DNA from 3 places in the Paenibacillus sp. FSL R7-0179 genome. Region 3 is predicted to be linked to each of the others. Evidence: riboswitches for the same ligand, from Rfam matches in the RefSeq annotation. Region 3 holds a riboswitch; each other region holds the start of a gene.
The links. A riboswitch is a leader RNA that binds a small molecule or an ion and turns the genes downstream of it on or off. The one in region 3 is predicted to bind cyclic di-AMP.
Positions count from the first base shown of each region.

Region 1: it holds a riboswitch for cyclic di-AMP, as region 3 does, so the genes downstream of both, MKX63_RS03845 (C40 family peptidase) here and MKX63_RS29635 (APC family permease) in region 3, are expected to answer to the same signal.
Region 2: it holds a riboswitch for cyclic di-AMP, as region 3 does, so the genes downstream of both, MKX63_RS04200 (3D domain-containing protein) here and MKX63_RS29635 (APC family permease) in region 3, are expected to answer to the same signal.

Region 1 covers NZ_JBBOCC010000001.1:904,184-906,452, reverse strand. Annotated here, with positions in the region: gene MKX63_RS03850 (C40 family peptidase) at 1-73, opposite strand, end outside; cyclic di-AMP (ydaO/yuaA leader) riboswitch at 78-220, opposite strand; gene MKX63_RS03845 (C40 family peptidase) at 609-1,037, opposite strand; cyclic di-AMP (ydaO/yuaA leader) riboswitch at 1,095-1,233, opposite strand; gene MKX63_RS03840 (hypothetical protein) at 1,446-2,269, opposite strand, start outside.
Region 2 covers NZ_JBBOCC010000001.1:977,454-979,722, reverse strand. Annotated here, with positions in the region: gene MKX63_RS04205 (TatD family hydrolase) at 1-483, shown strand, start outside; cyclic di-AMP (ydaO/yuaA leader) riboswitch at 683-912, shown strand; gene MKX63_RS04200 (3D domain-containing protein) at 1,201-2,269, shown strand, end outside.
Region 3 covers NZ_JBBOCC010000002.1:3,069,127-3,071,395, forward strand. Annotated here, with positions in the region: gene MKX63_RS29635 (APC family permease) at 1-1,350, opposite strand, end outside; cyclic di-AMP (ydaO/yuaA leader) riboswitch at 1,480-1,640, opposite strand; gene MKX63_RS29640 (disulfide oxidoreductase) at 1,867-2,269, opposite strand, start outside.

The sequences.
Region 1 (2,269 bases), on a different contig from region 3:
CGAAAGCGCTTCCTGCTCCGATGGTGAAGATAATGGACAAGCTTAGTACTGCGGCTGCTAGCTTCTTCTTCAAAAGTAAATACCCCTTCCAATGCCTACGAGGTTAGCTTAAGGGTTCGGTTGAAGGTCCCCTATGACCCCTCTTAGAATAGGAGGTCAATTCACCCAAAGTGGTTCCCCCGTTTCCCTAATTCATTAGGGAACTCGGCACGACTGTTGATTAGGATTAGCGGTTCATTCAATACATGACAAAACCTTTGTTAAAAGCGATTCAATAATTACAAAAATGTTACTAAAAGCTCACTGCGATAATTGTAACAAAGACTAAAGCGCTTGGCAATCACTTATAACATATTAATGCATCTTTTTTGCTGTTTTTTAGAGTTATAGCCCTTTCGGAAGACTCATAACTATGCGCAGGCATTATTTTATATGATTTTTTCTTTGTTTTTGCAAGAAAATGCTGTTTCAAGGCTGTAGATTCGGGTAAAAGGTAGAATAAGGAAAAGGAAAAACCCGGAAATGATTACGGCAATAATCATCCCGGGCTCGTATAAGTTACATTTAGTTGTTAGAGGCTGAAATATTCGGGGTATGCTTCAAAAGGTTCAATCGTAAGCGACAGCTTGGTAGGCTGTTGTGCTCATTACTCGTTTGGCGCCAACGTAGCGGTTGGCCCAGTAGGACTGGCTCATCGAACTGATGGTTACACCACGTGAACTTGAGGACTGTGCGAACTTCCCGTTTCCAACATAAATACCGACATGGGACACTCCGTTACCCAGGGTATTGAAGAACACGAGATCACCGGAACGCAGATTGCTCTTAGATACACTTGTTCCAACTTTGTACTGTGCTTTCGAGGTGCGGGGCAAGGAAAGTCCTACATTCTTGAACACATACTTGGTAAATCCGGAACAGTCGAAGCCGCTGGTGGTTGTGCCCCCGGTTTTATACGACGTCCCAATGGTTTTTGAAATCACAGTATCCATTTTGGAATCTGCGAAGGCACTGCCTGCTCCGAGTGTGAATACCATCACAAGACCCAGCGCTGCTGCGGTGCATTTTTTCTTGAAATTCTGACTAATCAAAAGATGTACTCCTTCCAGGGCCTGCGAGGTTAGCTTAAGGATTCGGTAGAAGGTTCCCCTATGACCCCTCTAAAGCGAGATCAATTCACCCAAAATATGGTTCCCCCACTTCCCGGTGCAGGGAATTCGGCGTTTTATGCACCAGAACAGTGACTTATCGGCATTGATTAAATTGCAATAGTTACGGAAGATTTTGCTTTAAATATTACAAGTTTGTTACTACTAGTACAGCCATCATTGTATCAGAGGATTTACTCTTTTGCAAATGCTTTTGTCCTCCGGTTCATGCAAAAAAGAGTCCTGCTCCCTGATAAGGGGCTGTGACTCTCTTTAGTATGCCGCTTCAGCAGCTTATTATTGTGGAAATGATTTACTGGACCAGAGATGGTACTGGGCAGCGATTCCCCACATGTTGAACAGCGTGGAGGGCAGCGGAGCGGCCTGGCGGAGCATAATAGCCGGCAATCCGGGATAGAACAGAGCAGAGGCGCTGCAGAGCAGAATTACGGCCAGGCTTCCCGCTCCCAGAATGACGGATATACCGATCGAAGGCATCAGCATCTTCAGACAGATCAGCAGCGAGGAGAACATGCCGTTACCTGCGGTATAGCCGAACTGCATATAGAGCAGAAGCTTGCGGACAAGGAAGAGATAGAGCAGCCAGCCTAGCACATAAGGCACCAGCTTGAGCAGGAGCTGTACATCGAGAACGCCGCTAAGCAGATGACGGTACATACGCGGAAGCAGCCAATAGAGCGGCAGGAGGGTTAGCGCCCATTCGGCTATGCCGAACACCAGCATCGGTAGCCCATATTTTCTCATTCCGGGAAAAAAGAACAGTCCCCGCGCTCCGGCGCGCTCCTGGTGAAGCTCATGCAGCAGCCCTGCACGGATAAAGGGAGTCACCAGCAGCCTTAGCACTGTCAGCGCCAGCAGCATCCACAGCCAGTGCTGCACGGCAGGGTCGGTGCGCAGCGCGGTCTGACCTTCGATATAGTACAGCAGCCTGCCTATTCCGCTGCCGCCGGCATTCGCATCCGGGTAGCGGAGCAGGACGGGGACAACCGCGCTTTTAATGAATTTGTACAGGAAATATCCCCAGAACAGCCGGTAGATAAATAGCAGAATCAATATATAGAACTGCTCTTTCATACTGATCCAACCGCGGGCAATTGAAC
Region 2 (2,269 bases), on a different contig from region 3:
GATTACTATTGGGACACCTCCCCTAAGGATGTGCAGCATGAAGTATTCCGCAAGCAGATCGGGCTGGCCCGTGAGCTGAAGATGCCAATCTGTATTCATAACCGCGATGCTCATGAAGATGTGATCCGCATCCTACGAGAGGAGAAGGCAGGCGAGGTTGGCGGCGTAATGCACTCCTTCTCCGGCAGCTGGGAAAGTGCCAAAATGTGTCTTGATTTGGGCTTCCATCTTTCTTTTGGAGGACCGATTACGTTCAAGAATGCACGTGTGCCCAAAGAGGTGCTTGCCCAGACTCCGCTGGACCGGCTGTTGATCGAAACCGACTCCCCATATCTGACTCCGCACCCCTTCCGGGGCAAGCGAAATGAGACTGCTCATGTGAGACTGGTAGCGGAGGCGGCCGCGGCAATAAAAGGGATTGAATTACAGGAATTGGCGGAAATTACGTATGCGAACGCACTGGAACGATTTGGAATACTCTGAAAACGGGAGTAAAAGCGGTGAAAAATGAAGTATAGCGGATATATTAAACTTTTATAACGGAAAAACGGCCGATTATTACAATATTTTAATCATTTTTTTACGTAAACGTGGTTGAATCGTCCTTTACAACATGTATCAAAACAGGATATCATCTTTTCAGTGCAGTGAGCTGTTGTAACTGTGACAGTCACTAATTTCATGGATCGTCTCGCTGAGTCTCCGGAAGTGGAGAATGGGGGAACCAATAATGCTCTGCCGCATGAACGTACAAGAGTACTAACGCAGAATTGCCGCAGGCATTATTTGATTTCTTTACGTGGTCTTGGGGTGAATTTGAGGGCAACCGCCGTGAGCGGGTGACCTGAGATAGGGCGTCTCTCTTATGTCCGAACCCGACAGCTAACCCCGTAAGCGCAAGTAAGAGAGGAAACCTCGTGCATAAGCATTCCGACGTATTCGACACCGGGAAGCCACGAAAGAGTCCTCTATGAACTCTTTTTTAGGCTTCTTTTGTTTTGAATAATGAGGATGCTCCCGGCATACTGTTATATAACAGATCTCCGGAGTACCTATGCCGAGCAGGCGATCCATGAGCAGGAAACGCTGAAGCAAGTGCGGGCGTATCCTGTTGCAAACTCAAACCTAGTTTCGTCAGAAATGATACAGTCTACCTTGATATAACTTGGACGACGGGGCTATGTAAGGAGGATGGAAAGAGTGGGCGTATTCCAACCAGAGGTATCCCATGATTCGCAATCATCCAGCAGGTCTTTCGCATTACGGTTGAAGCAAGTAAATCCCCGCGTAGTTTTACTTGCCGGTGTGGCATCGATTGTTATCGCACTGTTAATACTGCTGTACGTACACGGTCTGAGCAAAAAAGAAATTACCCTAGTAATAGACGGACAGGTACAGACACTGGAGACGCGGGAAACGCTGTTCAGTGATGTGCTGGCTAAGGAACAGATTACGCTGCAGGCGCATGATGAATTATCTATTGGCCTTAGTGATGAAATAAAAGACGGCGACCGTATCGTGATTAACACTGCGCAAAAGTTCGCTCTTACCGTAGACGGAAAGACCGAGACGTTATTTACGACCGAGGATACCATTGGTCAGGCCATCAGCAAGCTGGGCTACAGCCTGGAAGGCTTAGACAAGATTTACCCTTCGCTAGACACCGCAGTATCTGCAGACATGGAAATCAAAATTGTCCGGATTAACAAGCATGTGGTCCAACGGACAACTAATTTGCCTTTCCGGGTCATTAAGACAGCAGACCCCTCATTGACCAAGGGAACCGTAAGAGTGGCACAGGCAGGTAGGCCTGGCGTAATGATTCAGCACATCGAGAAGATCTATCAAGATGGCGAGCTGGCATCCATGCGCATGATCGGCAAGGAAGTACAGACGGTTACCAAGGACAAAGTCATTGCCATTGGAACCAAGCCGCTTCCTAAGCCCGTCGTAGTTACTGCCAAAGTCTCCAAACCTGTAACAACCTCCAAGTCATCTAAAGCCAGCGCAAAGGCCAGCAATGTTACCAGTAAGGCTGGTGTGGATTTCGAGTATAAAAGAATGATCAAAAACGTATCCATGACCGCGTATTCGTCGCAGGAACCGGGTATTGGAACACGTACTGCCTCCGGCACACGCGTAACGGAAGGCCGCACTATAGCTGTAGATCCCAGTGTTATACCAATTGGCTGGTGGGTGTACATTGAAGGATTAGGGTTTCGCCGAGCAGAGGATACCGGCGGTGCCATCAAAGGCAACAAGGTGGATG
Region 3 (2,269 bases):
ACGGTGAATCCGGTGGAACACAATAATGACAACCGGCAGGAAGATGAAGGCCATCCACACACTGGAGAATTTGGTGATGATGAAGATCATGGTGATCGTTAATGTAGTTAGCATCCCCACCGTATTCACAGCGAACTTGCTCTGCCAGCCTTGCGGCTTCGTCCGGTACCACTGGACCATCATGCCAAGCTGCGACAGCGTGAACGGAATGAATACCCCTACTGCATATAATGGAATGAGTCCTTCCGTATTCCCGTGAAATGCCGCTACCAGCACTGCCGACATCACGCCGAGGAAAATAATACCGTTGGAGAAGCCCAGCCGGTCGCCGCGCACCATGAAGGCATGGGGCAGATATTTGTCTTTGGCGAACATGAACGCCAGCAGCGGGAAGGCTGAGTACGCCGTGTTGGCTGCCAGGAACAGGATAACCGCCGTAATCCCCTGAATGAAGAAGTACAGTCCGCCGCGGCCGAAGGTAGACTCGGTAATCTGTGAGACCACAGTGGCCTTCGCATCGGGCATAATGCCGTACCAGTAAGCGAGCAGCGTAATGCCTGTGAACATCACCCCGAGAATGAGGCCCATGAGCATCAGCGTTTTGGCTGCATTTTTCTCCGCCGGCGCTTTGAAGTTAGGAATCGCATTGGAGACAGCCTCAACCCCGGTCAGAGCCGAACAGCCGGAGCTGAATGCCTTCAGCAGCAGGAACATACTCACGTTCGACACCGCCGAGCCAATCTCAGGAATTTGCGCATGAGCGCCGCCAGTTAAATATTTGAAGATCCCTGCGATAATCAGCACGAAGATGGAGACGACGAACAGATAGACCGGGATAGCGATGAACGAAGCCGATTCGGTCACCCCGCGCAGATTAACAATCGTTAAGAGTACGATAACAGATACCGCTATGAGGACACTATGATTATGCAGACTTGGAAAAGCTGAAGTGATCGCATCCGTCCCCGCCGAGGCGCTTACGGCCACCGTCAGAATGTAATCCACCAGCAGCGAGCCGCCGGCCAGTAAGCCGGTATGCACCCCAAGATTGCTTTTGGCGACAATGTACGCGCCCCCGCCCTGGGGATAAGCGAAGATCGTCTGCCGGTAGGACAAAATCAGAATAGCCAGCAGGCCCAATACGGCTAATGCGATTGGCAAGGAGTACCAGATGGCGGTGAACCCGGCGGCCACCAGTACGATTAGAATTTGTTCTGTTCCGTAGGCTACAGACGAGAGCGCATCAGAAGACAGGACAGCCAGTGCTTTCACCTTGGATAACTTTTCATGATCGAGTTCGTTCGACTTCATCGGACGCCCGATCAATAGTCGTTTTACCTTGCTTACCATTGTAGTAACAGTTCCTCTCTTGGTTAAGTTGAAACGGGCTTTCCCTGCGCTGTTTTCATAAGTGGATTTCATAAATGCAGGCACCAAAATAAGCATACGGAAATGATCCGCATGCCTTAGAGTGCATGGTCATTATCCCACTTGTAGCTTACGAGGTTAGCTGGCGGATTCGGACTGTGGTAGCCCTACGGTTACAGGCCCTTGCGGCCCGTTCCGATTCACCCCTTTTGGCCTTGGCCAAAGTGTGGTTCCCCCGTTTTTCCATCCGGAAAATTCAGCGCATATTCAACTTCTCACAAGGACTAATATTAAGCTACAACGCGTCTTCCGTAAAGCGTGGAAACAAATGAAAAAAGAATGAAAAGCACTCAAAACAACCAAATTCATCATCCGGTATGTCTTGGTCTTTCATTCTCTTTCATTATCCCTTTAACACGTGATTTTACAGGGTTTTTGTATATTATTTTTTGCTAAAATTAAGGGCATTCTCTTCTCTTCCTTCTGCCCCTCAGCTTCTTACTCCGCAGGCTCCTCCTTGCGTCCTGTCCAGAGCAGAATGGAGATTAAGGCAAAGGCTATAAGTGCAAGCAGAGGGACCGTTACAAATCCGAACCAATTCAGATAGTCCTTGTTGCACGGTACGCCGATGGTGCAGGGAAGCACCTTGCTAAGGGCGGGAATTTTCTGCTCTGCATAGTGATAAATAGAGATGCAGCCCCCGATCAGACTAAGAGGAAGCACATAAGGAATGATCCGCTTGTCCGCCCGGTAGGTGGCGATCCCCAGCAGGAACAGCTGCGGGTACATGAATATCCGCTGGAACCAGCACAGCCTGCACGGCTCGTAATGCAGGACCTCACTGAGATACAGGCTACCCGCTACAGCCACCACACAGACGAACCAGGCCAAGTACAGACAA